4 regions of the Chitinimonas sp. BJYL2 genome follow, and region 4 is predicted to be linked to each of the others. Evidence: predicted binding sites of a transcription regulator. Region 4 holds the regulator's gene; each other region holds the start of a gene.

Region 1 (7,341 bases), on a different contig from region 4:
GCCACCGGCCGGGTCGCGCGAGAACTGGATCGGGCCGCTATCGGCCAGCGTGACGGTACGTGGCAGGTTGGGCCGGCCCAGATTGGATTCGAACGTACCATTACCGGTCTTGATATTGACGAAAACATCCGTACCGGAGTTCGAGACCGGAATCTGCCTTGACGGTGAAATCTGCACGGCGCGCGCACCCTGATCGCCGTCGTAACGGATATTGCCAAAGGCCAGTTCGTTGAAGGGTTTGGTATCGCCCTTGTAACCGGAAAAGATGTAAAGCCCATTGCCGTCGGTCGTGTTGGCAATGCCCAGAAGCTGTTGATATTTGCCGCGAATATCGGCATCGATCATCCGCTTTTCCGCATTGGTCAGCGCCGGGTTACCTGCCTGAACGGCCAGTTGCTGGATATCCTGAATGGTGGACACCACGCTCTGGAGATTGGCCTCGGTGAGCGCCAGCGTGTCGTTGGCGTATTTATTGTTCTCGATGTACTGCCCATTCAGGCTGACCGACTGCTGCAGATCGAGCGAACGCGCGGAAGCCACCGGGTCATCCGATGGGGTGAGAATGGCTCGGCCAGTCGAGAGCTGGTTCTGCAGCTTGAACAGATCAACCTGGCGATTGTTCAGGTTGAACACGCCCTGGTTGTAGATGGAAGCGGTAGCGACGCGCATGATTTGGACTCCTGCTCTGACTAGCTGTCGGCTTAGCGGCCGATATTCAACACTTCGTCGAATGCCCGCTGGGCAACCTGGATGGTTCGGCTGGCAGCCAGATACGCTTGTTGGTACACCAACAAATTGGCAGCCTCTTCATCCAGATTCACACCGGATACATCGGCCATCTTGGTCTCGGTCTGTTGCAGCAGCGAGGCTTGAGCAGCCTGGTTGATCTTGACCTGATTGGCGCGAACGCCAACATCCGATACCAGTTTGCTGTAAGCGCCCTGAAAGCTGGTTGTGCCGTTGGCAAGCTTGTTGGCGGTTTGCAATACACCTATCGCCAGCATGTTGCGTGCATCGGCCTTGCCGCCGCTATTGCCCTCGATCAGGAAAGTGTCGCCCGCTGCCGGCAGCCCGCTCACCTGGATGGTCCAGCCGTTGAAGGTGATGTTGGAACCGGAGGTGTAAGGCTGATTCGACATCGGGGCCGCCGTGATCGGATCATTGAGCACCGTGCCGGTGGCTGGATCGATCAGATCGTAGGTTGTGGCCGGGTTGTTGAAGCGCACGGCAACCGGCGTCTTCAGGGCAAGGTCGATCGGCACGGTACTGACCGCACCTGCAGAGACCGTTGCCGTGCCGTTGTTACGGCGCGGGTCAATCAGGAACCGGTCGCCCGCGGCCGGTGCGCCCGCAATCTGAACGGTCCAGCCGTTATAAGTGATGTTGTTGCCTGCCACATACGCCTGGTTCGCCGCCAGGGTTGCGCCGGTCGCGGCATCGCGGATGTCGTAGCTGGCCGCGCCGGTAAAGACGATCTCGATCTTTTTGGTGGCCGCACCACCCTGTGCCTGCATTGAGGCAGTGATGCTGGTGATGGTACCGGTGCCGGTATTGGCGGTATCGGCCGAACTGGCAATGCTGACTGTGTCTGAAGAGGTACGGATGGGGGTGGCGGCTGCCACCTTGGCAGTATCCTTCACCATCACGGTCAGATTGTCGGCAAATCCTCGTGTTGGCTGCACGGTGAAGCGGTCGCCCGGATTCGGCGTGCCCGTATTGATGCGAAACTGCATCCCGTCGATCTGAACCGGCGGATTGGCCCACTCATTGGCCGTGATATTGAAAACCGCGCCATCTTCCTTGCGCACCACGCGGTAGTCGGGCTGGTCATAAATGAATTCGTAATCGCTGGTTGTCAGCTTGCTGGGATCGTAAATCGAGACCTGCAGGTCTGCGGTGCCCGTATTGTTGTCGTTGGCAATCACGTTCGATGCGGCGGGCAGAAAGCTGACGCCATGGTTGCGTCCTGCTACCAGGTCAGCGGACAACTGAAAGCGCACACCAAAGGCCGAAAAGCCGGTCAGCGATGTCATCGCGCCGCTCGCCAGGGTAACCGAGGCGGTCTGGCCATCGGTCAGCCGGGTGATGGTGTAGTTGGTTCCGGTGGCGTCCAGTGCGACGTTGTAATCACTCTCCACGAAGGGCAGAGCCGAGGTCAGTTCTGCGGTCAGCGATGGGCCGCCAGCACCGCCCAGATCATGTTGGGCGTTGACGCGTTCGGCATAGAACTGGAAGAAGTTGCCGCCATACTGACCGTTCAGGTCTTGGCCACTCCGGTGCTGCACATTCACTGCCTGTGCCAGTGCAACGGCTACCCGACCCAGAGAATTCTGGGCCACATCCAGCACTTCCTTGCGGAACTCCAGCACACCACCCAGCGAGCCCCCGGTAATCATGCTGCTTGGAATGATCGCGGTGACGCCATACTGCTGATACGCCACATCGAAGCGGGAGGGATCATCCGCGGCCTGCACGGCGCCAAGCGTGAAAGCCTGGTTGCCCACGACCAGATTCTGGCCGTTACCGATAAAGATGTTGTAGCTGCCATCAGATTGCTTGATGACCGTGGACTTCACATATTTGTTGAGTTCCTTGACCAGCTGATCACGCTGGTCGAGCAGATCGTTGGGCGGATTACCGCCGCCAGCGCCCTTGGCCAGAATGATCTGGTCATTCAGGTTGGCCAGTTGGCCGGTAATCGAATTGATGCTGTCTACGGTTGCCTTGATCTCGGTATTCACATCCTCACGGAGCGTCTGCATACGGCCATTCACCGTATTGAGCTTCTGGATCATGGCCTCAGCCAAGCCAAGCAGGGATTGGCGTGCCGGTACGCTTTGCGGGTTGTTCGCAACCGTCTGGATCCCAGTAAAGAAGTCCTGCAGTGAGGGCGAGAAACCGGCACTGGGGTCCGCCAGCAGGTTGTCCAGATCGTCCAGGTGCGACTTGAGGTTGCTCAGGTAGCCTTCCTGCGTCTGCGCCAGTTGCACTTGGCGGCCAATGAACTCGTTGTAGATCCGCTGGATAGTATCGACTTCAACGCCGCGCCCCAGGAAGCCACCACCCGTCGGGGTGGGCTCCACGGCGCTCTGGGTGATGGTCTGGCGGTTGTAGCCAGGCGTGCTGGCGTTGGCGATGTTGTGGCTGGTGGTATTGAGACCGATCTGTGCTGCCTTCAGTCCCGAAACCGCAATGCCGTAAATGCTGTTACCCATGATGTTCTACCTCTCTGGCCGGGCGATTCAGGCCGCAGCCCGATAGGCGCGCAGTGCCGGATGCTCGGCAACACGGGCAAGTTTTCTGGCGTAGGCGGGATCGGTGGCATAACCACCCTCCTGCAAGCCGCTGGCAAAGGCCTTGGCATCGCTGCCGGCTTGCACGGCATCGCCATAGCGGCGCGACAAGAGCTTCGCGTAATCGGCAAAAGCATCGGCGTAGCTGTCATAGGCGCGGAAGCGCTCGACCCGTTTCTGCGCGACGCCATCAACGTATTCGGTGGTGGTGATGTCGGCCGTCTTGCCGGTCCAGCTGCTGCCTGCCTTGATACCGAACAGGTTGTGGGTGTTGTTGCCCTTCGCATCCGTGATCGGCTTCTTGCCCCAGCCGGTTTCCAGCGCGGCATGGGCCAGCATCAGGTGCGGCGACAAGCCCAGCATTTGCGCGGCGCCGGAGGCAGCTTCACCCAGGGTCTCGACAAAGCTGCTGGAGTTGGCCGGCGCGGCTGCCGGGGCAGCGGCAGGATTTGCCGCCCGCGCGGTCTCCACGCCTCGGGCGGGGCTGCGCTGTGGCTGTTGGAGCAGGCTTGGATTGCCCATGCGCTCAATCTGCGCCGCAATCACATCGGCCAGCCCAAGCCCCTTGCCGCTGGTCATGGTCTGTGACAACTGCTGGTCGTACATCGAGCGGAACATGCCGACCGAATTGCTTTCCAGCTCGTCAAACTTGGGGGATGCCTCGCGCATGGACTTCATCACCATATCGAGAAACATCTTCTCGAACTGACCCGCGACCTCGCGCGCAGCACCCTTGGGGTCCTTGGCGACGCGGGCGCGCAGATCGCCCACGGCCTGTGCGTCAATCGCGAGGCGGGCGTTCAGAGCGGCGTTCTGGCTGGCGGTAGAGAGGGACATGATGCTTTACCCGGTTCGACATTGGTCAGAACGGATAAAGCAGGTAGCGTGCCAGAATGCAAGTCTATGATTCTATTGAATCAATCTGGCAAAAATACGAAGGCTGGGGGTGTCTGGCAGGACGAGGCGGCAAGATTCTCCGCCCGGCTGATCCGCGGTCAGATGACTTCGAGTTCGGCCTTGAGCGCGCCTGCGGATTTCATGGCCTGGAGGATGGCCAGCAGATCCTGCGGCGTAGCGCCGATCTGGTTGAGTGCGCGGACCACATCATTGAGCGAAGCGCTCTTGGGCACAGAGGTGACGCCGCCCTTCTCTGCCTTGACTTCAACCGTGGCATTCTTGACCGGTGCGGTCTGGCCGCCTGACAAGGGGCCGGGTTGGCTGACGTCATTCTTGGCGGAGATGGTGACCGTGAGATTGCCGTGGGAAATCGCACACGGCTCCAGAGTGACCGCCTTGTTCATTACCACCGAGCCTGTACGTGCATTGATGATGACCTTGGCGATGGCCTCGTTGGGGACAATGTTCAGGTCCTCCAGCCGGGCCATGAAGGCAACGCGGGCGTCCGGGTCCTGCGGGGCCCGGACCTGGATGGTACGGGCATCCAGTGCGCGGGCTGTGCTGACCCCGAAGCTGCTGTTGATGGTCTGCACTACCTTGCTGGCGGTGCCGAAATTGGCTTCGTTCAGGGATAGCTGAATGAACTCGCCATCCCCTACCCCCCCGGGGACTTCACGTTCAACCGTAGCGCCATTGGGCAATCTGCCCACCGCCAGCTGATTGACCTGGGTGCTGGAACCACCGGCCGATGCGCCGGCGCCGGCCACGATGACGTTGCCTTGGGCTATGGCGTAAATCTGCCCGTCGGCACCCTTTAGCGGACTCATCAGCAAGGTGCCGCCACGGAGGCTCTTGGCATTACCGATGGACGACACGGTAACGTCAATCTGCTGGCCTACTCGGGAATAAGGCGGCAGGACAGCCGTGACCGTCACTGCCGCGACGTTCTTGAGTTGCAGATTGGTACCTGGTGGTAGTTGCACGCCCAGTTGGGTAAGCATGTTGAGCACGCTTTGCACCGTAAATGGTGTCTGCGTGGTCTGGTCACCGCTTCCATCAAGGCCAACGACAATCCCGTAGCCGATAAGCTGGTTGGGACGTACGCCACCTACCGTGGTGAGCTCCTTGAGGCGCTGCGCCTGAGCCAGACTGCATCCCGCAATCAGCAGCACACAGGCAATCAGACGGGCAGCGCGGGCAAGGATCATGGGTACTTGAGAAGTTCTGGGCTAGAAGGGCAAGAAGCTGAAGAAGAATTTCTGCAACCAGCCGGCGCGGTCAGCGCTGGCAATCGTGCCGCTGCCCATTTCTTCAATACGGGCCTCGGCGATGCGGTTTGAGGATACCACATTGCCTGCCTTCACATCGGCAGGGTTCACGATGCCGGATACCCGCAAGTAACTGATCTCGCCGCGAATATTGACCTGTTTTTCACCGGCGATCACGAGGTTGCCATTGGCCAGCACGTCCGTTACCTGCGCTGTGATCGAGCCACGGAAGCTGTTGCTCGAACGCGCCGTTCCCTTGCCATCGTGCTTGTTGGAGGAGGCAGCATCCAGATTCAAACCACCCAGCAAACCGTTGTAAAGACGCGAATTGGCGGCAGCGGCAATTTCGGTGGTGTTTTCCGAGCTGCGCTCTGCGGTGATGGCCGAATTGCTCGATGCATTCACCTGCTCTTCGATCATCACCGTCAGGTTGTCGCCCAGCCGGCGTGCAAGCGGGTCCTCGAACATCATGCGCGCACCCGCGGTCTGGTAGATGCTGCCATTGGCCAGCACCACCGGTGCCTGTGCCATGGGCCGAACACTGGTGGGTTGCGTGATGATGGTGGGCGGCACGCTGCTGGCACAGGCGGTGAGCAGCAGCGGGGTCAGTACGATCAGTTTGCGGATCATGATGGCGTTCCTGTCTTTATGGGTATGTGCCGTTGATCACTTACAGCTGCGTCAAGCGCTGTAGCATCTGGTCAGACGTCTGGATCGACCGCGAGTTGATCTCATAAGCGCGCTGCGCCTGGATCATGTTGATCAGCTCTTCGGTGATGTTGACGTTGGACGTTTCCACATACTGCTGGTTGAGCACGCCCAGACCATTCTGGCCGGGATCTCCCACCTGTGGCGCACCCGAGGCCGCGGTTTCCATATAGATGTTCTCGCCCGCGCTCAGCAAACCGGCCGGATTGATGAAAGTAGCCAGCTGCACATTGCCGATCTGCGTAGCCTGGGTCTGGCCGGCTTGCAGTGCCGTCACCACCCCATCGCGGCTGACGCCGAATTGCAGCGTACCCTCGGGCACAGTGATGTTGCCGGCGAGCGGATAGCCCTCGGCGGTCACGATCACACCCTGGTTATTGAGCTGGAACGCGCCATCACGGGTGTAGCCAATCGTGCCGTCAGGCATTTCGATCTGGAAGAAGCCGCGACCGTTGATAGCGAGGTCATACGGGTTATCCGTCAACTGCAGATTACCCTGCGTGTGGATGCGCTCGGTGGCCACGGGCTTGACGCCGGTGCCGAGCTGCAGGCCCGTAGGCAACTGCGTCTGCTGGCTGGTTGCGCCACCCGGCTGGCGCAGGGTTTGATACAGCAGATCCTCGAACACGGCGCGGCTGCGTTTGAAGCCGTTGGTGTTGACGTTGGCGAGGTTGTTGGACACGACGTCGATGTTCATCTGCATCGCGTCCATGCCGGTTTTGGCGATCCATAGCGAGCGCATCATGGCGGCAATCCTTTCCTGGTGATTCCTGTCGTTTTGTCTTTATGCGTGCGCGGTGCGATCAGTTCATGCTCATGATCTGCGCCGCAGCACGGGCGTTCTGATCGGCTGATTGCAACATCCGTACCTGCAAGTCGTAATTGCGCTGGTAATCGATCATCTTCACCAGTTGTTCGACGGCATTCACATTGCTGGCTTCCAGCATGCCGCTGCTGATCTGCACGCTGGCATCAACCTGAGCCGGCGTACCGTCGCGCAGACGGAAAAGACCGTCATTGCCGCGTTCGAGATCGCGATCATTCGGTTTGACCAGCTTGAGACGGCCAATCTCATTGACCTGCGCGGGGTCGTTGACCGGGGCGGCGCTGATCGTGCCGTCTTTACCGAAGGTCAGGACCGAGTTTTCAGGCACGATGATCGGGCCGGCATCGCC
Region 2 (7,341 bases), on a different contig from region 4:
CGAGCCCAGTTTGTATGACACGTTATGGCTGGAGCCGCTGGACAGGATGCCGCCAGTGAACTGAAGAATCGTGCCGGTCGGGGTAAAGGTGCCACCGGTGCCCAGGTCATCCAGCCGGGTTGCGACAGACCAGGTTTCCGGGCTGACACCCACGACTTCGTCGGCGGTTTTGGTCAGTTGCACATCCACAGTGTGGAAGCGTCCCGCCGAATCGACAACACGGGTCTGGTAGGTCAGTGTGCTGGCCACAGCTGCTGCCGTATCGAGCACCAGGCCAGTCAGCGACACCGTACCTGTGCCACGGTTGACAATCGGGCTGCGGGCGTCGAAGTTCATCCCCATCCGCAATCCGGCATTGACCTGTGTGGAGCCCCCCGTTGCTTGCGCGCCAATGTTGGAGGTCTTGATCTGGATCGGCTGCGGTGTCGCGCCGGTCACCAGCTGATTATCGTTATTGGCAATGTAACCCGCCAGCTTCTGGCCGTTATTGACGATGTAACCTTCGCGATCGAGCTGGAACTGGCCATTACGGGCATAGCTGTAGGAGCCGGCTGGGTCGATCATGCGGAAGAAGCCGTTACCCTGGATGGCAATATCCAGAGGATTGTTGGTACTGGTAATCGCGCCTTGGGCAAACTGTTGCGCCACGTTCGAGGTGCGGCCACCAATCCCCACCTGGACGTTCGTGCTGGCCAGCGTATTGGCATAGATATCGGCAAATTCGGCACGCGAGCCCTTGTAGCCCACCGTGTTGGCATTGGCGACGTTGTTACCGACTACGTCGAGGAACTTGGAGGCCGAATTAAGACCGCTGAGACCTTGCTGGAAACCCATGATGATTCTCCTACCGATTGCTACGTCGGGGTTGGTATCGGTGCGCTACGCTGGAAACGCACCGGCCCTTACATGATGCTGCTGATCTGGCTGTATGGAAGCGTACGTCCGTCGGCAAGCTGTACGTTCACATTGCCACCATCCAGCGACACACTGCTGACACCCATGTAAGTCATGGTCCGCAGCATGGTTTCGGCACCGGACGACGACTGCGCCGTGGCCGAGAGGTAATATTTGCCGGCCGGTAAAGGATTGCCGCTGGCATCCTTGCCATCCCACTCGATGGGTTGCTTGCCTGCGGTAAGCTGACCCATGTCGATTTCGTCGAGCTTCTGGTTGCCGGCGCCATAGATGGTCAGTTTGACCCGTGCGCCACCTTCGGGAACCAGCACCTGCGCATTCATGGGCTTCTCGCCGTCGAAGCTCATGGTGTCGCCTTCGACCAGCACCTGCTTGCCGATGAGTGATGCCGCCTGAAAACCCTGGCTGGCATTGAATGTGGTCATCATGCTGGTGATGCTGGAATTCAGGTTCTCGATCCCGCTCACCATGCTCATCTGCGCCATCTGTGCCGTGCTTTCGGCACTGTCCATGGGATTCATGGGGTCCTGGCTTTGCAGCTGGGTGATCAGGAGCTTGAGAAAGCGATCCTGCATCTCCTGCGTCTTGCTTTTGCTGTCGCGCGCTTGATTCAGGTTGCTGAATACATCGGCGCTGCTATTGACGGCGGTTGTCATGGCGCCAACCCCCTATCAAGCCTGACCCAGTTGCAGCGTGCGCTGCAGCAGGGCTTTGGCCGTGTTCATCATGTCGGCGTTGGTCTGGAACGAGCGCGACGCCGAAATCATGTTGGTCATCTCTTCCACTACATTCACGTTGGGCATGGCGATATAGCCCGTTGCGTCGGCCAGCGGATTCTTCGGGTCGTATACCAGCCGCGCTGGCGACTGATCTTCCGACACCGCATTGACCTTCACCCCCACCGCTTGTGGCTGATTGCCATACAAGGGTGTGGCGGCAAAGACCACCTGCTTGGCGCGATACGGTTGACCGGTCGAACTGGTCGCACTCTCCGCGTTGGCCAGATTGCTGGCCGTGGCGTTGAGCCGGATCGACTGCGCGGTCATTGCCGAACCGGCAATGTCGAATACGCGAAAGAGTGACATATCGTGCTCCCTTTACCCCGGATACCTTCTGCTTACCTGTTATTGCGACTGCAGCGCCGAGCGCATGCCTTCAATGCGTTTCTGCATGAAGGTCAGACTGGCCTGATAGCGGACGGCGTTGTCGGTAAAGTTCGCCATCTCGATATTCATGTCCACCGTGTTGCCATCGATGGAGGGCTGCACATCATTCCGATACAGCAGATCGGCTTCGAGCACGCTGCGGCTGTTGCCCGCAAGGTGCCGGCCATCTGTCCGCGCCATGCCCATGCCCTGATTGGCACCGCGCTGTGATGCCACAGCGTTGCCCAGCGCCTGCGCAAAGTCGAAATCGCGGGCCTTGTAGCCCGGGGTATCGGCGTTGGCGATATTGCTGGCAATGACTTCCTGACGCGTGGCGCGCAATTTCAGCGCCGCTTCATTGAAGGCAAAGTGCTTGTTGATGCTCGAAAGCATGGTGGCCTCGCGGATGATTTATTGTGTTGTATCGGTCCTGTCGGGGTAGTTAAAAGCACAGGCTGTGCCAGCAGCAATGATGCTGATAGATCAACGACTTGCCTGCTGGATCCCACGACCATTCATGGCAGGCGGCAAGCCTTGCCGCCTTGCTGGTTGCCGCAACCATGCTGGCGGCAAGTGGGCATGAAAAAAGCCGGGCATGGCGCCCGGCTTTGGTCGATGCAACAACAACGGTGGGATCAGCGCTTGAGCAAAGTGCCGATATCGCGCGCTTCCCAGTGCGGGAAGTATTTGCGCACCAGCGTGTTCAGCTCCACTTCAAACGCACGCAGACGCGCCAGCTCGTCCGATTCACCCGCCCCCTGCTCTGCTACTGCCGCGGCTTCGATCATGCCGGCACCAGCCGTGGCATTGCTGAGCCGATCGATCACGATCAAGCTGCCTGAGGCGCGGCTTTCACGGTAGGCATCGAATACGGCCGGAGCATTGAGCTGGATGCGGCACAGACCGATTTCGTTGAGCGCCAGCTCGTCAGCGCTGCTGGGTGCCAGGGTGTTGACGTCGATACGCTGCAGCAGCTGTACCACCCGGCCGCTCACCTGCTTGCCGGCCAGCTTGAACAGATACTCCTTGCCCAGTTGCAGCGGCTGCTCGTTCATCCACACGATATGGGCATCGAATGCGGTCGCCACATTGGGACGGGTTTCGTTGGCCTTGACGAGCATGTCGCCGCGCGACACATCGATCTCGTCTTCGAGTGTGAGTGTGATGGCCTGGCCCGCAAAGGCCGCTGGCTGCTCGCCCTCGTAGGTGACAATGGCCTTGACCTTGCTCTGCTTCCCGGAAGGCAGCGCCACTACGGTGTCGCCTGGCGCAACGTGGCCAGCGGCAATCGTGCCGCAGAAACCGCGGAAATCCAGATTCGGCCGGTTCACGTATTGCACCGGGAGCCGGAAAGCATCCAGATGCACGTCGTGATCGATTTCTACCGATTCAAGCAGCTGCATCAGCGTGCCGCCGGTGTACCAAGGCGCGCGTTCGGATGCGTTGACTACATTGTCGCCACGCAGTGCAGAAATCGGCACGAAGCGGATATCGGGTATGCCCAGCCCTTCGGTAAACGCGAGGTAATCCGCACGGATACGGTCAAACACAGCCTGATCAAAATCGACCAGGTCCATCTTGTTGACCGCCACAATCACATGCTTGATGCCCAACAGGCTCACGATGAAGCTGTGGCGGCGAGTCTGGGTCTGCACGCCATAGCGCGCGTCGATGAGGATGATGGCGAGATTGCTGGTCGATGCACCCGTCGCCATATTGCGCGTGTACTGCTCATGGCCCGGGCAGTCGGCAATGATGAACTTGCGCTTGTCGGTGCTGAAGTATCGGTAGGCCACGTCGATGGTGATGCCCTGCTCGCGCTCGGCTTGCAGACCATCGACCAGCAGCGCGAGATCGAACTCGTCATCGGTCGTGTTGTACTTCTGGCTGTCCTTCTTGATGGCGGCCAGCTGGTCCTCGAAAATCAGCTTTGAATCGTGCAGCAGGCGACCGATCAGCGTGGACTTGCCGTCATCGACATTACCGCAGGTGATGAAGCGCAGCAGATCCTTGTTCTCGTGCTGCTTGAGGTAAGCCAGGATGTCGCTGGCGATCAGGTCGGATTGGTGAGACATCAGAAGTACCCTTCCATCTTTTTCTTTTCCATCGAGCCGCTCGAATCGTGATCGATCACCCTGCCCTGCCGTTCGCTGGTTGTCGTCAGCAGCATTTCCTGAATGATCTCGGGCAGCGTGGCCGCAGTGGACTCCACGGCCCCCGTCAGCGGGTAGCAGCCCAACGTGCGGAAGCGCACGGACTTGGTCTGGATGCTGGCTTTCTGCTCGGGCGTCAGGTACTGGAGGATGCGATCGTCATCAATCATGACCAGCGTACCGTTCAGGTTCACGACGGGTCGTTCGGCCGAGAAATACAATGGCACGATCTCGATATTTTCGAGAAAGATGTATTGCCAGATATCCAGCTCGGTCCAGTTCGACAAAGGGAAGACGCGGATGCTTTCGCCCTTGTCGATACGCGAGTTGTAGATATTCCAGAGTTCCGGGCGCTGGTTCTTCGGGTCCCAGCGGTGGTTCTTGTCGCGGAAGGAATAGACACGCTCCTTGGCGCGGCTTTTTTCCTCATCACGTCGCGCACCCCCAAATGCGGCATCAAAGCCGTATTTGTTGAGCGCCTGCTTCAGGCTCTCGGTCTTCATCACATCGGTGTGCTTGGCCGAACCGGCGGTAAACGGGTTGATGCCGGCTTTCACCCCTTCTTCGTTCACATGCGTGATCAGTCTCCAGCCTTCTGCCGCCTGCTGATCACGTAGCTTGTACATCTCCTGGAACTTCCAGGTCGTATCCACATGCATCAGCGGAAACGGCGGCTTGCCAGGGGCAAAGGCCTTCTTGGCCAGATGCAGCATCACGGCCGAATCCTTGCCGATTGAATACAGCATCACCGGGTTGTCAAACTCGGCGGCTACCTCGCGGATGATATGGATGGACTCAGCCTCAAGCTGTTTGAGATGAGTCAGGCGTGCAGGGGAAATCGTTGTCATGTCGTATCGGCAGGCTGGAACGCTATCGGTGCCATCGCACCATGGAGGAAGACGTTTTACCAGAAGGCAGGCAGGCGCAGAAAAACCGAATTGCTATATCCATAGCTGGTCGCCGATCAGCTTGGGACCGGCCGGATGGAGCGGCAGCGGTACAATGCAGTCAACTTTCCAGAGAAACGCACCATGCTGAGTTACCGCCACGCCTTTCACGCCGGCAACCATGCCGATGTGCTCAAGCACTATCTGCTTGTCCGTCTGCTTGATTACCTGAACCAGAAGGACAAGCCCTACTGGTATGTGGACACCCACGCCGGTGCTGGCGCTTATCAGCTCGATAGCCACTATGCGAGCAAGAATGCCGAGTTTGCCGGCGGGATTGCTCGGCTCTGGCAGCGCCACGATCTGCCGGCAGGCTTGGCACAGTATGTCGATGTGGTACGCGGGCTCAATCAGGACGGCAAGCTGCTGCATTATCCGGGCTCGCCGCTAGTGGCCGCCCCGCTACTCAGGCAAGGCGATCGGTTGCGCTTGTTCGAGCTGCATCCAACGGATTTTCCGATACTTGAAAACAATATGGCGACACTGCGGCGTCAGGCCAAGCTGTTCAAGTCGGACGGCTTTGCTGGCCTCAAGGCCGTGCTACCGCCCGAACCACGCCGGGGTCTGGTGCTGATTGACCCACCGTATGAAGAGAAGCAGGATTACCAGCGCGTGGTGCAAGCCATGGAAGAAGCCCTGCGCCGCTTCCCGACCGGGACCTATGCGATCTGGTATCCGATGCTGCAACGCTATGAATCGCGCCAGCTGCCTGAGAATCTCAAGCACTTGCCGGTCAAGAGCTGGTTGCACGCGAGCCTGACGGTACACACGCCGAATGAGGACGGATTCGGCATGCATGGCAGCGGCATGTTCATCCTTAATCCGCCTTGGCGCCTGCATGAAGAGCTGAGTACCACCCTGCCCTATCTGCGCACCCACTTGGCGCTGGACCCCGGTGCGAGCTATCAACTCGAACAACTTGCCGGTTGAATTTACGCGCGATCAAGCCGCTGAATACAAAGCAAAAAAGCCAGCGGAACGATCCGCTGGCGTAAAAGACTGCTGCATAGTATCCGAGGGCTTAACCACCACGCAGCAGCGACAGGACCTGATTGGGCAGCGAGTTGGCCTGTGCCAGCATCGCGGTACCCGCTTGTTGAAGAATTTGCGCACGGGTCAGGTTAGCGGTTTCAGCCGCAAAGTCTGCATCCCGGATGCGTGAACGCGAGGCGCTGAGGTTCTCGGACGTTACCTGCAGGTTGGCAATCGTCGCCATGAACCGGTTCTGCAGCGCACCGAAGGCTGCGCGCTGGCCGCTGACCACCGCAAGTGCGCTATCCACGATACGCAGGGCTTGGGTAGCACCCTCAACCGTGCTGATATCCAGCGAGTTCACAGCCGCCAGGTTGGAGCTGACGCTACTACCCGAGTTGACCGACATCCCCGACGTGGCACCGGCAATCGTACCTGACGAGAAGAACACACCCGACTGCACCGCTGTACCGCTCAAGGCCGTGATCGAGTAGCTCTTGTCAGAGTCCAGCACGACCTGACCGCCGATGCGTAGCAGGAAGCCCGATGTCTGGTTACCACCCGCTGCACCGCCGGAGCCCACCGCGCTCATGTTGTAAGCGGCACCCGCCGGCACACCACCCGCGCCACCCGTGACCATGGAGATCACACCGGTGGATTGGGTATCGACGGCGGTAGCGACCGCCTGCATGACGATATCGTTGCCATCGTCATTCGTCAGGATGATGGCGTTGCCGATTTCGTTCAGGCGCGCCGTGATGCCGGTCTGCGAGGCTCGATCATTGAATGCCTGCACGGCTTGGGACAAGCCTGCCGAGGTACGTGCATCGCCCACTTTGAAGGTGACATTGACGATCTGGGTGTTGTTACCCGTCACGTTAATCGAGTAGGAGAGGCCATTACCGCTGACGCCATCGACCGCGCCAGAGCTGGCACCCAAACCGCCAGCCGAGCTGACGTTGAATTGCAGCATGGCTTGGGTACGGGCTGTGGCACGGACACCGGTATTGGTGGCGTTGATGGCTGCCGCAATGTCCCGTGCCGAAGAGCCTGAAGTCAGATTGGTAATCAGCGCACCGCCGTTACCACCGTTGATGCTCAGCGCACCCGATCCGTTGCTGTTGAACGAATTCAGAACGGCGCCAGAGGTACCGCCACTGATGACCGTGCCGGATACGGTGCCGGTCTGCGCAAACGTGGCCTGACCCA
Region 3 (7,341 bases), 530 kb from region 4:
AGCCGCCCAACTCACCCTCGATGGCGTGAAGCCGCTGGGTGAGGACTACGCCCGAGAGCTGCGCGCCGGCTTCAACGGTGGCTGGATGCACTCGCTGCCGCAGCGTGGCAAGCGCTCGGGTGCCTATATGAACGGCTCGGCCTACGATGTGCACCCGTTCGTACTGATGAGCTACAACGGCAGCTACGACAGCGTCTCCACGCTGGCCCACGAGTGGGGCCATGCGCTGCACAGCGTGTATTCGAACCGCGCACAGGCTTACCCGAACGCCGACTACGCCTTGTTCGTGGCCGAGATTCCCTCGACTACCAACGAAATGCTGCTGGCCGATTACATGATCGCCAACGCCAAGACGCGTGCCGAGAAAATCTTCGCCATCGGTCAGCAACTGGAAACCCTGCGCGGTACTTTCTTCCGCCAGGCCATGTTCGCCGAGTTCGAGTTGCTCTCGCACGAGGCCATCGAGCGTGGCGACGCCCTCACCGGCGACAAGCTCAGCGCGATGTACCTCGATCTGCTCAAGCGCTATCACGGCCACAAGGAAGGCGTGATGAAGATCGAAGATGCCTATGGCGTCGAGTGGGCTTACATCCCGCACTTCTACCGTGACTTCTACGTGTTCCAGTACGCCACCTCGATCAGCGCCGCGGCCTACTTTGCCGAAGGCATTGCCAAGGGCGATCTGGCAATGCGGGATCGTTACTTCGAGATGATTTCGGCAGGCGGCTCGGCCGATCCATACGAGATCGTCAAGAAGGCCGGCCTCGACATGGCCAAACCCGATCCTTACCGCGCCATCATCAAGCGCATGGATCGCCTGATGGACCAAATGGACGCCGTGCTCGCCAGCAAGTAAAAGCCAGCCAGCGCATCAAAAGGGCAGACCGCAGGGTCTGCCCTTTTTGTTTGCCCGCATCAAGGCGTGGCACAGGACTTGCTGAAGGTGATACCGGTTATATATACCCGGCCCGCGCATGCTCCGCATTTTGCTCGTCAACGACACCGAAAAGCCCATCGCTGAACTGCGCGAGGCCTTGCTGCAGCTGGGTTACGAGGTCATGGACAGCGTGGCTACGCCACAGGCGCTGCTGAAGGCCGTGGAAACGCAATGCCCCAATGTGGTGATCATCGATACCGAGTCCCCCACGCGCGATACGCTGGAACAGCTGGCGGTGATGAACAGCGAAGCGCCCCGTCCTGTGGTGATGTTCAGCCAGGATGGCGATCAGCAACTGATCCGCTCGGCCGTGCGCGCCGGCGTTACCGCCTACGTAGTGGATGGCATGAGCACAGCCCGACTGGCACCGGTCATCGAGGTGGCGCTGGCCCGTTTTGACGAAGAGCGCGCGCTGCGCACCCGCCTCGCCGAGGCCGAACAGAAGCTCGATGAGCGCAAGCTCATCGAACGCGCCAAGGGCTTGATCATGAAGCACAAACAGCTGGGCGAGGACGATGCCTACAACCTGCTTCGCAAGACCGCGATGGCGCGCGGGCAACGCCTGAGCGACGTTGCCAAGCAGTTCATTGCGGCGGCCGAACTGCTGGGCTGAGGTGTCCGACAAGGCGGTAATGCACCAGCTTGGTACGGCCTGATACAGCTTGGTGCATTGCAACAGAAGCAGATTGTGCCGAGCGAACGCCAGTCGCAGTCCGATGAAATGCGAAAATAGCCATACGCGTCAATGAATTAGCGTAAATCAGCAGCAAAATAGCCGTGCTGGCACGGTTGCTGCAACGCCAACAAGGCAAGCGCAGCCCAAGGTTGGGCGACGCCAGCAGTGAAAACCGGGCACAACGCCGTGCCCACAGAATCCGGACAACGACGTCCTTCGGTTTGCCCTCAGGCAACCGCAGGACGTCGTTTTTTTATGCCCACCGATTTTTGATTCAGCTATCGAGAGGATGTGCCGTATGAAAGACCAGAATCCCGCCATCGCCTCCAGCGGTCGTCGCCACTTCATGATGGGCGTCGGTGCCGCAAGCGCCACGCCGATCTTGTCGATGCTCTCTCCTGCCGTGCGTGCGGCCGGCAATACCAAGATGGGCGTGCCCGAAAAAACCGAGGTCAAGGTCGGCTTCATTCCGCTGACCGATTGCGCCTCCATCGTGATGGCCGCGGTGCTGGGCTTCGACAAGAAGTACGGCATCAAGATCATCCCCAGCAAGGAGGCGAGCTGGGCCGGTGTGCGCGACAAGCTGGTCAATGGCGAGCTCGATGCCGCCCATGTGCTCTACGGCCTGATCTATGGCGTGCAACTCGGTGTTGGCGGCCCCAAAAAGGACATGAATGTCCTGATGACGCTGAACAATAATGGCCAGGCGATCACGCTATCAAAACAGCTGCTCGACAAAGGCGTGAAGGATGGTGCCAGCCTCGCCAAACTGGTGAAGGCCGAGCCGCGCGAATACACGTTTGCGCAGACCTTCCCCACCGGCACGCATGCGATGTGGCTCTACTACTGGCTGGCCACGCAGGGCATTGATCCGCTCAAGGACGTGAAAACCATCGTCGTGCCGCCGCCGCAGATGGTGGCGAACATGCGCGTGGGCAATATGGATGGCTACTGCGTGGGCGAGCCGTGGAACAACCGCGCGGTAGCCGACGGCATCGGCTTCACTGCCGCCACCACGCAGGAAATCTGGACCGACCATCCCGAAAAGGTACTGGGCTGCACGGCCGAATTCACCGCCAAGTATCCCAATACCGCCCGCGCGCTGGTAATGGCCGTACTCGATGCCTCGCGCTGGATCGACGTGATGGCCAACCGCCAGAAAGTGGCCGAAACCATCGCCGACAAGAGCTATGTGAACTGCCCGGTCGACATCATCGACCAGCGCCTCGAAGGTAAATACGTGAGCGGCCACGGCCGCAACTGGAACGACCCCAACTACATGAAGTTCTTCAACGACGGCAAGGTCACCTTCCCGTATCTGTCGGACGGCATGTGGTTCCTCACCCAACACAAACGCTGGGGACTGTTGAAGACCGACCCCGATTACCTGGCGGTGGCAAAGGCCGTGAACCGGATCGACATTTACAGCGATGCGGCGCGGGCACTCGGCGTCAGCGTCCCCAAGGACCCGATGCGCAAGAGCACGCTGATTGACGGCACGGTGTGGGATGGCAAGAACCCGGCGGCTTATGCGGCGGGGTTCAAGATTCGCGGGGCTTGATGGCGGGTAGCACGAACCCGAAACGTCAATGGTTTGGAACCCTCTCCCCCTGGGAGAGGGCAGGGTGAGGGGGCGCCGGTTAAATGACCATCCGCGTAATAAACAAGCGCCGCTCCCTCACCCCAACCCCTCTCCCGTGAGGAGAGGGGCTAATACGTGCCTGAATTGAGGAGCTATCCATGCAAACCGCCGCAATGAATGCCGCACTGCCCGAAGCACCCGCAGCGGCCGCTTCACCCAAACGTCACCGCCCCACCCCCGCACCGCCCGAGCTCGAAGTCGTGCAGCCCGGCGCGGCGCGTAATCTCTGGCTACAGCAAGCTGGCCGCTGGCTGGCCTTTGAAGCCTTCCCGCCCGTCCTCGGCCTCGCGCTGTTCGTGCTGCTGTGGCAGGCCGTCTCGCTGTACAGTCCCGGCCTGCCCGGCCCAGCCAAGACCTGGGCTTCGGCTGTCGAGCTGTTTGCCCATCCGTTCTATGACAACGGCCCCAACGACCAGGGCATAGGCTGGAACATCCTCCATTCGCTGGCCCGCGTGGGCATGGGCTTCGGCATGGCGGCACTGATCGGGATTCCGGCCGGCTTCATCATTGGCCGCTTCGAGTTCATCAGCAAGATGCTCGCGCCCATCATCAGCCTGCTGCGGCCGGTCAGCCCGCTGGCCTGGCTGCCGATCGGCCTGATGGTGTTCAAGGCCGCCGGGCCGGCCTCGATCTGGGTGATCTTCATCTCCAGTATCTGGCCGATGATCCTCAACACAGCCGCCGGCGTATCGCAGGTACCCAAGGACTATCTGAACGTGGCGCGCGTACTGAACCTGCCCGAATCGAAAGTCTTCACCAAGATCCTGTTTCCGGCCGTGCTGCCGAGCATGATCACCGGCATCCGCCTTGCCATCGGCGTGGCCTGGCTGGTGATTGTGGCGGCCGAGATGCTGACCGGTGGCGTGGGCCTTGGCTTCTGGGTCTGGGATGAGTGGAACAACCTCAATGTCGAACACATCCTGATTGCGATCTTTGTGGTCGGCATAGTCGGTCTGCTGCTCGAACAGGCGCTGGTGCTGCTGGCCAAGCGCTTCCAGTACTGAGGCCACCACGGTTCAAGGCATTACAACAAGAAGTGGATGGAGCAACACGGGGTGGCGACGTCGCGGCGGCAGCCGGGAAGCTGACGCGGACGTCTCACCACCCTGCCTGACCTGTGAAGGGTCAGGCGTGGAGAGCGGGGCAACTCCCCAACGCAAGCCGCGAATACAGCCGCCAAGCGCCCTGCTCTCCACCCCTGACCCTTTATCGAGAGTTCCACCAGTAGTGGCTGCATAAGCTGCAGCGCCTCACCCGGCAAAGCCGGGTGCTCAACGACCAAGGCTGATTCAACGAACTATCGCTGATCGATCCCACTCCCCCCGCCCTCGCCGCCGCGAGGGAGCCTCGCTGAAGCGAGGAGCACCACAGGGACGACGTTTCACTTTCTGCATCAGGAGCGAAAACATGGACAAATTCGTGCAACTGCAAGACATCGGCATGCGTTTCGATACCCGCAAAGGCCCGTTCGTGGCGCTGCGCAATGTGAACCTCGACATCCGCGAGGGTGAGTTCGTTTCCATCATCGGCCACTCGGGCTGCGGCAAATCCACCGTGCTCAATCTGGTGGCTGGCCTGCTGCAGCCAACCTCGGGCGTGCTGCTGTGTAACAACCGCGAGATCGCTGGCCCCGGCCCCGATCGTGGCGTGGTGTTCCAGAACCATTCGCTGCTGCCCTGGCTCAGCTGCTTCGACAACATCTACCTGGCCGTGGAGCGCGTGTTCGGTGCCAAGGAAGGCAAGGCCAAGCTGCGCGAACGCACCCAGGCCGCGATCGAGATGGTGGGTCTCGCCCACGCCGCCAGCAAGATGCCGCACGAGGTCTCGGGCGGCATGAAGCAGCGCGTCGGTATTGCGCGTGCACTGGCCATCGAGCCCAAGGTGCTGCTGCTGGACGAACCCTTTGGTGCACTGGATGCGCTGACGCGCGCGCACCTGCAGGATGAACTGGTCAAGATCGTCGAACGTGCCGGCACCACCGCCATCATGGTTACGCACGATGTGGACGAGGCTGTGCTGCTGTCCGACCGTATCGTGATGATGACCAACGGCCCCGCCGCCACCATCGGCGAAATCCTCAGCGTGGACCTGCCCCGCCCGCGTGAACGTCTGGCCCTGGCAAACGACCCGGGTTACCACGCTTGCCGCAGCGCGGTGCTCGATTTCCTTTACCGCCGCGAAGTCCGCCAAGCGGCCTGATCTGGCCGTCGGGTCAGCGCCGACCATCCCCTGCAACCTGCTCACAGACCGGTGCCCGCGCCGGCCTGCGGGCCGCTGCGCGCCTGCGCAGCCCGTACCGGGAGACACACCATGCGCTTGTTGATAAGCCTGCTACTGGCGGGCACCCTCGCCAGCCCCGCCTTTGCCACCATCACCGATGCTGATGCTATCAACCAGGCCGGCCGCCAGCGCATGCTGAGTCAGCGCATGGCCAAGGCCTTTGCCCAGCTAGGCCAGAACATCGAGCCCTATCTTGCGCAGAAGGTGCTCGGCAGCTCCATGCAGGTGTTCGAACAGCAGCTACGCACCCTGAGCAGCCATGCGCCAACCAGCGAAATCCAGTCCCGCTATACCGAACTGGCCAGCCTGTGGACGCGCTACCGCGTGCTGCTGGGCAAGGCCAGCACACCCGATACCGGAAAGCAGGTACTCCAGCTGTCGGATCAGCTGCTCACCGTCGCCCACGCCGCCACCGTGGCCTGGCAGCAGCACGCGGGCACGGGCCAGGCCGAACTCGTCAACCTGGCCGGCCGCCAGCGCATGCTGAGCCAGCGTATGGCCAAGCTCTATATGTTCCGCAGCTGGGGGATGACCACGCAGCGTGAACTGGGCGCACTCAAGCAGGCGCAAGACGAATTCGTGGCCGGCCTGGGCCGGCTGGAAAGCGCCGAACTGACCACGCCACGCATCCGCCAGGAGCTTGATCTGGCACGCCAGCAATGGGTGTTCTTTGAAATGGCACTGGCCACCGAAGACAGTGAAACCAATCGGCGCAACGTGGCCACCACCAGTGAGCGCATTCTCGAAACCATGAACAACATCACGGCAATGTATGAAAAGCTACCCGCCACACGGCCCTGAGCGGCGACGGGCAGGCTGAGTGCGCCTTGTTGCGGTGCACGGCATGGTGCGGCGCACCAGAAACGTGCACCAACCAACCACCTCCGCGTGCGGCAATGCCTTGTACTGACAGGCTTTGCAGCCCGCTCCCTCTCTGGCATAGCCCTTGCTAACTATTCTCCCGCTACCGGCACGGCTGGGTACACAACGGCGTGTACCGATACCCTCGGCGGCACTTGGTGTGATGGCGCAGTACGGCCCGTAACACCCACCCACACAGTCCATGCGCAAGGCCGCGCTGGCAATGAATACCGGACAACGGCGTCCCTTCGGTGCAATGCACCGGACGGACGCCGTTTTTGTTTTCAGGCTTTCTGACTTTGGTATTGGAAACACGATGGCAAAGACCTCTTTTTGGCGCGCAGGGCACACCCCGACACTGCTGTCGGCCTTCCTGTACTTCGATCTGGCCTTCATGGTCTGGGTACTACTGGGTCCGCTGGCCGTGCACATCTCGCGTGATCTGGGCCTGAGCCCGGCGCAAAAGGGTTTGATGGTCGCCACGCCACTGCTGGCAGGCGCGCTATTGCGCCTGGTGATGGGCGTGCTCGTCGACCATCTCAAGCCCAAGATGGCCGGGGCGATTGGTCAGGTCATCGTGATTGCCGCTTTGGCCGTGGCCTGGCTGGCCGGCGTACACAGCTTCTCGCAGGTGATGGTGCTAGCGGTCTTTCTGGGTGTGGCCGGTGCCTCGTTCGCCGTGGCGTTGCCGCTGGCTTCGCGCTGGTATCCGCCCGAACACCAAGGTGCCGCCATGGGCATTGCCGGTGCGGGTAACTCGGGCACCGCCATCGCCGCCCTGTTCGCCCCCACGCTGGCCGGGATGTTCGGCTGGAATACGGTATTCGGCCTGGTACTGATCCCGCTGGTGCTGGTGTTCACCGTCTACCTGGCCTTCGCCAAGGACAGCCCGAACTGCCCGCCGCCGAAGAAGCTGGGCGAGTACCTGACCGTGCTCAAGGACAA
Region 4 (7,341 bases):
TGATGATGCACTCGCTGACGGTGAGGTCGGGGAAGCGGGTAGACAGCGGATGGCGGCGGCGTGTTTCGGAAAAGCGCTTGAGTAGCGCTTCGGTCTTGGCTTCCAGAAACAGTACCCGTACATCGAGCTGGCGCTCGCGCAGATCGGCCACACAATCGGGCAGGGCGGGCAGGCTTTGCGCACCCCGGATGTCCACGCTGATACCGACATGCTGGTGACCCTCGTTCTGCAGCAGGCGCACGGTTTGCGGCAGCAAGGTCGCGGGCAGATTGTCGATACAGTAATAACCCAGATCTTCGAGCAGCTTCAAAGCGACGCTCTTGCCCGAACCGGACAGCCCGGAAATCAGCACGATCTGCATGGACGTATGGTTCACGATTACTCCCCGGACTCCATGAAGCGTTGATGCCGCTCGATGAATTCACGTGTGGAATCGATGCCGCGTAGCTGCAGGATGTAATTGCGCACCGCAGCTTCGACCAGCACTGCCAGGTTGCGACCTGCGGCTACCGGTAGCACCACCTTGCGGATCGGCACATCGAGCACGCCCTGGCTGGCGGCCTGCATCTGCAAGCGGTCCAGTGGCGTGACCGATTCAGCCTGTTTGGTCAGATGGATGATGAGCTTGAGGTTCTTCTTGGGCCGTACCGCGGTTTCGCCGAAGATCGTGCGGATATTGAGCACGCCCAGACCTCGTACTTCGAGAAAGTCCCGCAGCAGCGGCGGGCAGCGGCCTTCCAGCGTGTCGGGCGCGATCCGGTACAGCTCGACCACATCGTCGGCCACGAGGCCATGGCCACGAGAAATCAGCTCCAGCGCCAGTTCGCTCTTGCCCATGGCGCTCTCGCCGGTAATCAGTACACCGACCTCGAGCACATCGAGGAATACGCCGTGCAGATTGGTGGATACCGCCAGCGCCTTGGCCAGATAGAAGCGCAGTACGTCCATCAGATACGGACTTTGCTCGGGCGAGGTCAGCAGCGGCACATGGGCGCGCTCGCAGGCTTCACGCAGCACATCGGGCGCAGTCTGGCCGTTGGCGACGATCATCGCCGCCATGTCGGTACTGAAAAGATGATCCAGTGACTTTTTCAGCGCAGCGGGTTCAACGCTTTGCAGGTAGGCGATTTCGGCCAGACCCAGCACCTGAATGCCATTGGGGTGGACGAAGTTGAGGTGCCCCACCAGGGCGTGCGCCGGCTTCTGTTTGTCCGCTTCGATCGACAGCAGGTTGTTGGCACCGCTCTGGCCGGCAAGCCAGGTCAGGCGCAGTTTCTCGGCGTTATCGATAAACAGCTGGCGGACGGTGATCTGGGGCATGGCGTATGAGTTGGCAGTCGGTATCTGCAACGGGTTCCTGAGCCATCCAGCCTAACGCAAGCAGGCGGGTGTTGCCATCAGGAATGCCACTGGGTCAGCAGGCTGTAGGTTGCTTCGGCGGTTTCGGCGGCCAGCAGGGATTCGCGTAGCTTGCGATCGCTGAACAATTGCGCCAGCTCGGAAAGAATCTGCAGATGCAGGTCGGTGGCCTGTTCCGGTACCAGCAAGACAAAAGCGAGCTGAACCGGTTTGCCGTCCGGTGCTTCAAAGGGGATGGGCTGCTTGAGACGCACGAAGACGCCGAGCGCTTCCTTCAGGCCCTTGATGCGCCCGTGGGGGATGGCCACCCCTTGTCCTAGCCCGGTCGAACCCAGCTTTTCCCGTGCGAACAGGGCGTCGAAGATCGTGCTGCGAGCGATGCCGTGGCTATTCTCGAATAACAGCCCCGCCTGTTCGAACAGGCGTTTCTTGCTGGTCAGGTCGAGATCCAGAAACACATTGGCCAGCGGCAGGACAGAGGCAATCAGCGCCATAAGTTTGGGTTCGTGAAGTAGGCCGCCATTGTACGCTCGCCAGTTGCCAGAACAAGCCGGTGTGCCGTGTTGGCGGCCGAGTGGTGCATCGTAATCCGCATCAGCCACGTCCTGCTGGCCTGAGGGTGCGCAAGGACGGTGATTTTTCGGGGCGTGAAATGGAAAACGGGAACGGCGTCCCTTTACCGTTCCCGTCCCTCTCGTATCGCATTATCCAGCTAGGGCTTTATGCGGAAGCCTGGTTGTCCTGGGGGGGCTGATACTTGATGGCATCGCTGTGGCGATCGCCGTAACGTTTTTCCTTGTGCTTGAGCACCTGTCGATCGAGTTTGTCGGCCACGAAGTCGATGGCGGCATACATGTCTTCGTCGGTCGCTTCTACATGGATATCCTTGCCGCGCAAGTGGACGTTCACTTCGATCTTCTGTTGCAGCTTGTCGACGCTGAGCGTCACGCCCATGTCGATCACGTGGTCGAAGTGCCGGGTTACGCGGTCCAGCTTGCTCTGCACATACTCGCGGATGGCTGGGGTAACCTCAAGGTGATGCCCACTGATGGTCAGATTCATACGACTCTCCTTGCGTTAAGGATGCCGCCGGCAATGCATGGCGGCTACAGGGACTTTCGTTGGTTCACGGGAGGGATCTGCATGGCTTCACGGTATTTGGCGACTGTGCGGCGGGCGACATTGATGCCCTGTTTGCCGAGTACCTCGGCAATCGTGCTGTCACTCAAGGGTTTTTTCGGGTCCTCGTTCTGCAACAACTGCTTGATCAGCGCCTTGATCGCGATGGCGGAGCATTCACCGCCGGAGTCGGTATCCACATGGCTGCCGAAGAAGTACTTGAATTCATAGATACCCCGCGGTGTCAGCATGTACTTCTGCGTGGTGACGCGAGAGATGGTGGATTCGTGCAGATCCAGCTCTTCGGCGATATCGCGCAATACCAGCGGCCGCATGGCGACTTCGCCGTGCTCGAAGAAGCGCTGCTGCTTTTCGACGATGGCCTGGCCGACGCGCAGGATAGTGTCGAAACGCTGTTGCACGTTCTTGATCAGCCACTTGGCCTCCTGCAACTGCCCGGAGAGGCCAGTACCATTTTCACGGTGTTGTCGCAGGATGTTGGCGTACAACTGGTTCACCTTGAGCTTGGGCATCGCTGCTTCGTTGAGCTGGACAGTCCAGCCTGAACGAAGCTTCTTTACCACTACATCCGCCACCACATAACGTGTGTCGGTCTCACCGAAAGCGGCGCCGGGGCGAGGATTCAGGCGCTGGATCAGTACCTGCGCTTGCCTCAGCAACGTGTCGTCGCATTTCAGCGTTTTCTTAAGTTTACTGTAGTCCTTGTTCGCCAATAAATCGAGGTGTCCGGCGACGAGCGTACGGGCCAGCTTGTATAGCGGGTCGGCCGAATACTGTTGATCCAGCTGGATCATCAGGCAATCCTTAAGATCGACCGCACCCACGCCACAAGGTTCCAGCTGACGAACGAGCTGCAGGCCGATCTGCAGTTCCTCGGGCTCGATCTCCAGCCCCTCGCGGATCGCCAGCGGGATCATTTCGAAGATTTCTTCCAGCGAGGAACCGAGATAGCCGTTTTCATCGAGCACATCGATGACCAAGGTGGCCAGTGCCTTATCCCGCGGATTCAGTGGCAGCAGGCCCAGTTGTTCCAGCAGGTGCTCACGCAAGGTGGCGACCTGGGCTACATTGGCCTGGGCATCGTACTCATCGTCACCATCATTGTTCTGGCGACCGCTGCCGGCTTCGTTCCAGTAGCTGTCACCCAGCGCATCTTCGGCATCGTAATCGGGCTCGGCGATTTCACTGGGTGCAGGGGCTTCGGTATCAACCGGACGCTCCTGCATGTCGGCCGGCGAGCCATCGGCTTTGACCGGATGCACTTCCGGCTCGTCATCGTCCTCGCGCTCCAGCATGGGGTTGTCTTGCAGGAAGCGCTCGATCTCCTGGTTCAGATCCAGGGTCGAGAGTTGCAGCAGCTTGATCGACTGCTGCAGCTGCGGCGTCAGCGTGAGCGACTGGGAGAGTTTGAGCTGGAGGGACTGTTTCATGCCTGGGGCTACATCCGGAAGTGTTCGCCCAGGTACACGCGGCGGACATTGTCGTTATAGACAATCTCCTCGGCCGTACCCGAGGCCAGCACGCTGCCCTCGTTGATGATGTAGGCACGATCACAGATACCCAGCGTTTCGCGCACATTATGATCGGTGATCAGGACGCCGATGCCGCGCTCCTTGAGGAAGCGGATGATCTTCTGGATATCCATCACTGCAATCGGGTCCACACCGGCAAAGGGCTCGTCCAGCAAGATGAAGCGCGGGTTGGCGGCCAGCGCACGCGCGATCTCGCAGCGACGACGCTCGCCACCGGAGAGCGACAGCGCCGAGCTGTCGCGCAGATGGGCAATATTGAGTTCACGCATCAGCTCTTCGAGACGGCGCTCGATGGCGTCGTTGCCGGTTTCGTGCAGTTCCAGGATGGCGCGGATGTTCTCGGCCACTGTCATGCGCCGGAAAATCGAGGCTTCCTGTGGCAGATAACCCAGACCCAGGCCCGCGCGTTCATGCATGGCCAGGTGGGTGATCTCGGCATCGTCGAGGAATATCTTGCCGCCGTTGAGGGCGACCATGCCCACAATCATGTAAAAGCTGGTGGTTTTGCCGGCGCCATTAGGGCCCAACAGGCCCACGACTTCCCCCGCATCAATATGCAGGGATACATCGCGAACCACGGTGCGTGCCTTGTAGCGTTTTTGCAGATGCTGGGCAGACAGGCGGCTCATGGCTTGGGCTGGCCTTCTGCGGGTTTCTTCTTGGACTGGATCACCATGCGTACGCGACCATCACTGCTGGCATCGGGCGGGCTACCCTCGGCGGCGTACTTCTCCGTGACCGAGTTGTAGGTAATGCGGTTGCCGCTGATCTCGTCCTCACCCCGCTTGAGCCAGGCATTCCCCATCAGCTTGACCTCGCCGGTCTTGCTGTCGTAGTCCAGCTTGTCGGCATGCGCGTCCAGCCAGGCGAGCTTGCTTTCGAGTCGTTGCTTGAACTTGACGGGCTTGCCGGTGGCCTGAACCGTATGGTCTCCCCCGGCGGTCTCCTGCATTACGGCGCGATCCGCTTCCAAGGTCAGCGTGCCTTGGGTGATCTTCACGCCGCCTTCGAGCACAGCCTGGCCGGATTTCTGGTCCTGGGTGGCGCGGCCGGCGTCGACTTCGATGGGTTTGTAGCCGTCGGCCAGCTCAGCCGCAGCCATTGCGGGCAGAACAAGCAACAGCGTGCTGAGCAGGCGTTTAGCGCTGAGGAGGGGCATAGCGGATCTTCACTTTTGCGCGCAGGGCAAGGCGTGCCTGGCGGTGGTCGTAGTCAAAGCCGGTGGTGTTGAGGCGGTCGCCACCGTGGAGCAACTGTGTAGGTGCGTCCGATTGCGCACTACCCCGCTGGGTATCCAGCGTGAGCCGGCTGGTGCTTAGCTGCATGGCGGGCAGGTCCGGTGCGGCATCACGCAGCATGCGGACGTTCTGCTCAAAATGAACTTGCTGCGCCCCGCTCGCCATCCGGGCCTTATCGGCATGTACCTGAAGATCCGGCTCGCCAGGCAGCGTGCGGATCAGGTGAGCCTGACTCAGCTCCGAGTGATCGTCGTGGGGGTAATGCTGCATCTGCTCGGCAGTCAGCACATAAAGCGGCTTGCCATCCATGCCATAAGCGGTTGCGCGGAAGTCCTTGATCCGCAGATCGGGTGCCTTGTCCCGCAGCCCGTTGGCAATATCGGGCAGGTAGGTGGCGCGGTCGAGCAACAGCGCCAGCCCGGCCAGCAGGGCAAGGAGGATCAGCGGCAGGGCTCTGGCGGCGCGGTCTGGCAGCATGGTTATTGCAGATAGGGCGCAAGCTGGGCGTCGAGTGTCCCCTGAGCCTGCATGATCATGTCGCAGACTTCCCGCACGGCGCCGTGGCCACCGCGTGCACCGGTAACGTAATGCGCATGCTGACGGACGATGACGGGGGAGTCCGGCACGGCTACGGCAAAGTGGACGCGGCGCATGACCGGCAGATCGATCACATCGTCACCCATATAGCCGCAGTCCTCGGGCCGGAAGCCGAGATCAGCCAGCAGCTTCTCGAACGAGGCGCGCTTGTCGTGCGCACCTTGGATCAGGTGGTTGATGCCCAGATTGCGGGCACGATGCTCGACCAGTCGCGAGTTGCGCCCGGTGATGATGGCCAGCTGCACGCCGGACTGTTGCAGCATCTTGAGGCCGTGGCCGTCGAGCGAGTTGAACGCTTTGAGTTCTTCGCCGGCATCGGTGTAGTAGAGGCTGCCGTCGGTCATGACGCCATCCACATCAAAGATCATCAGTCGGACGGATTGGGCTCGTTCTTGCACGTCGTATTCCTGGGTAAGGCGTTGGGGCGGCTCAGACTACGCCGGCCTTGAGTAGATCATGCATGCGGATGGCACCGGCCAGGCGGCCGTGCTCCAGTACCAGCAGCACATAGACCTTGGATGATTCCATCAGCTGCACGGCTTCCACCGCGAGTTTGCCGGCCTCGATGGTCTTGGGGTTACGCGTCATCACATCGTGCATGGTCGCGGTCTTGAGATCGATATCGCGGTCCATGGCACGGCGCAGGTCGCCATCGGTAAAGACCCCAAGCAAGTCGCCATCGGGGCTGGTGACGGCCGTCAGACCCAGGCCCTTGCTGGTGATCTCGAACAGGGCGTCCCTTACGCTGGCACCGGCGGAGACGACCGGCAGTGCTTCGTCGGCATGCATGACATCGCGCACGTGGACGAGCAGCTTGCGACCCAGGCTGCCGCCAGGGTGCGAGAGCGCGAAATCGTCCCGGCTGAAACCGCGTGCCTCAAGCAGGCAGACGGCCAGCGCATCGCCGAGAGCCAGAGTGGCGGTGGTGCTGGCGGTAGGAGCAAGGTTCAGCGGGCAGGCTTCTTTGGCGACGCGCGCATTGAGATGCACGTCAGATGCCTGACCCAGTGCGGAATCAGGATTGCCGCTTATACCGACAATCCGCGCTCCGCGGCGCTTGATGGCGGGCAACAAAGTGACCAGTTCTTCCGCCGCGCCAGAGTAGGAAATGGCTACGACGATATCGTCGGCGGTAATCATGCCGAGATCGCCGTGCGCTGCTTCGGCCGGATGCATGAAGAACGCGGGCGTGCCGGTAGATGCCAAGGTGGCGGCAAGTTTGTTGCCGATATGGCCGGACTTGCCGATGCCGGTGACCACGACTCTACCTTTGCAAGCCAGCAGCATGGCGTGCGCAGCCACAAAGGTCTCGTCCAGCCTTGCGGCCACTGCCTGGATTGCATCGGCCTCGATCGTGAGTACATCACGCGCAAGTGCCAGCAATTGTTCCGGATTGATAGGTTGAGATGAATCCATAGGCTGCCAGTATAAGGTAAGCCTTGTGCTGTCGTCCTGCCGGGCGCGGGCCGCTTTGT

What was found. The regulator sigma-54, encoded in region 4, starts transcription at its own class of promoters, with help from an activator protein. The targets are predictions, from matches to a motif close to CTGGCACGCTTCATGCTT.
Region 1: flgJ (flagellar assembly peptidoglycan hydrolase FlgJ) is a predicted target of sigma-54. The motif match lies at 4,168-4,185, and genes of this name have one in related genera.
Region 2: flgB (flagellar basal body rod protein FlgB) is a predicted target of sigma-54. The motif match lies at 2,507-2,524, and genes of this name have one in related genera.
Region 3: O9X62_RS00360 (CmpA/NrtA family ABC transporter substrate-binding protein) is a predicted target of sigma-54. The motif match lies at 1,718-1,735, and genes of this name have one in related genera.

The regions. Positions count from the first base shown of each region.
Region 1 is NZ_JANZKW010000002.1:166,348-173,688, forward strand. Features, by position in the region: gene flgL (flagellar hook-associated protein FlgL) at 1-669, opposite strand, end outside; gene flgK (flagellar hook-associated protein FlgK) at 702-3,215, opposite strand; gene flgJ (flagellar assembly peptidoglycan hydrolase FlgJ) at 3,243-4,130, opposite strand; gene O9X62_RS06460 (flagellar basal body P-ring protein FlgI) at 4,289-5,398, opposite strand; gene O9X62_RS06465 (flagellar basal body L-ring protein FlgH) at 5,420-6,088, opposite strand; gene flgG (flagellar basal-body rod protein FlgG) at 6,129-6,911, opposite strand; gene flgF (flagellar basal-body rod protein FlgF) at 6,970-7,341, opposite strand, start outside.
Region 2 is NZ_JANZKW010000002.1:175,484-182,824, forward strand. Features, by position in the region: gene O9X62_RS06480 (flagellar hook-basal body complex protein) at 1-834, opposite strand, end outside; gene O9X62_RS06485 (flagellar hook assembly protein FlgD) at 903-1,571, opposite strand; gene flgC (flagellar basal body rod protein FlgC) at 1,587-2,000, opposite strand; gene flgB (flagellar basal body rod protein FlgB) at 2,040-2,453, opposite strand; gene cysN (sulfate adenylyltransferase subunit CysN) at 2,696-4,135, opposite strand; gene cysD (sulfate adenylyltransferase subunit CysD) at 4,135-5,061, opposite strand; gene O9X62_RS06510 (23S rRNA (adenine(2030)-N(6))-methyltransferase RlmJ) at 5,245-6,090, shown strand; gene O9X62_RS06515 (flagellin) at 6,182-7,341, opposite strand, start outside.
Region 3 is NZ_JANZKW010000001.1:72,449-79,789, forward strand. Features, by position in the region: gene pepF (oligoendopeptidase F) at 1-856, shown strand, start outside; gene O9X62_RS00355 (ANTAR domain-containing response regulator) at 975-1,550, shown strand; gene O9X62_RS00360 (CmpA/NrtA family ABC transporter substrate-binding protein) at 1,912-3,174, shown strand; gene ntrB (nitrate ABC transporter permease) at 3,354-4,259, shown strand; gene O9X62_RS00370 (ABC transporter ATP-binding protein) at 4,663-5,454, shown strand; gene O9X62_RS00375 (type IV pili methyl-accepting chemotaxis transducer N-terminal domain-containing protein) at 5,566-6,336, shown strand; gene O9X62_RS00380 (NarK/NasA family nitrate transporter) at 6,713-7,341, shown strand, end outside.
Region 4 is NZ_JANZKW010000001.1:607,087-614,427, reverse strand. Features, by position in the region: gene rapZ (RNase adapter RapZ) at 1-361, opposite strand, end outside; gene hprK (HPr(Ser) kinase/phosphatase) at 379-1,320, opposite strand; gene ptsN (PTS IIA-like nitrogen regulatory protein PtsN) at 1,398-1,853, opposite strand; gene hpf (ribosome hibernation-promoting factor, HPF/YfiA family) at 2,080-2,421, opposite strand; gene O9X62_RS02900 (RNA polymerase factor sigma-54) at 2,466-3,929, opposite strand; gene lptB (LPS export ABC transporter ATP-binding protein) at 3,938-4,660, opposite strand; gene lptA (lipopolysaccharide transport periplasmic protein LptA) at 4,657-5,190, opposite strand; gene lptC (LPS export ABC transporter periplasmic protein LptC) at 5,171-5,746, opposite strand; gene kdsC (3-deoxy-manno-octulosonate-8-phosphatase KdsC) at 5,749-6,264, opposite strand; gene O9X62_RS02875 (SIS domain-containing protein) at 6,296-7,282, opposite strand.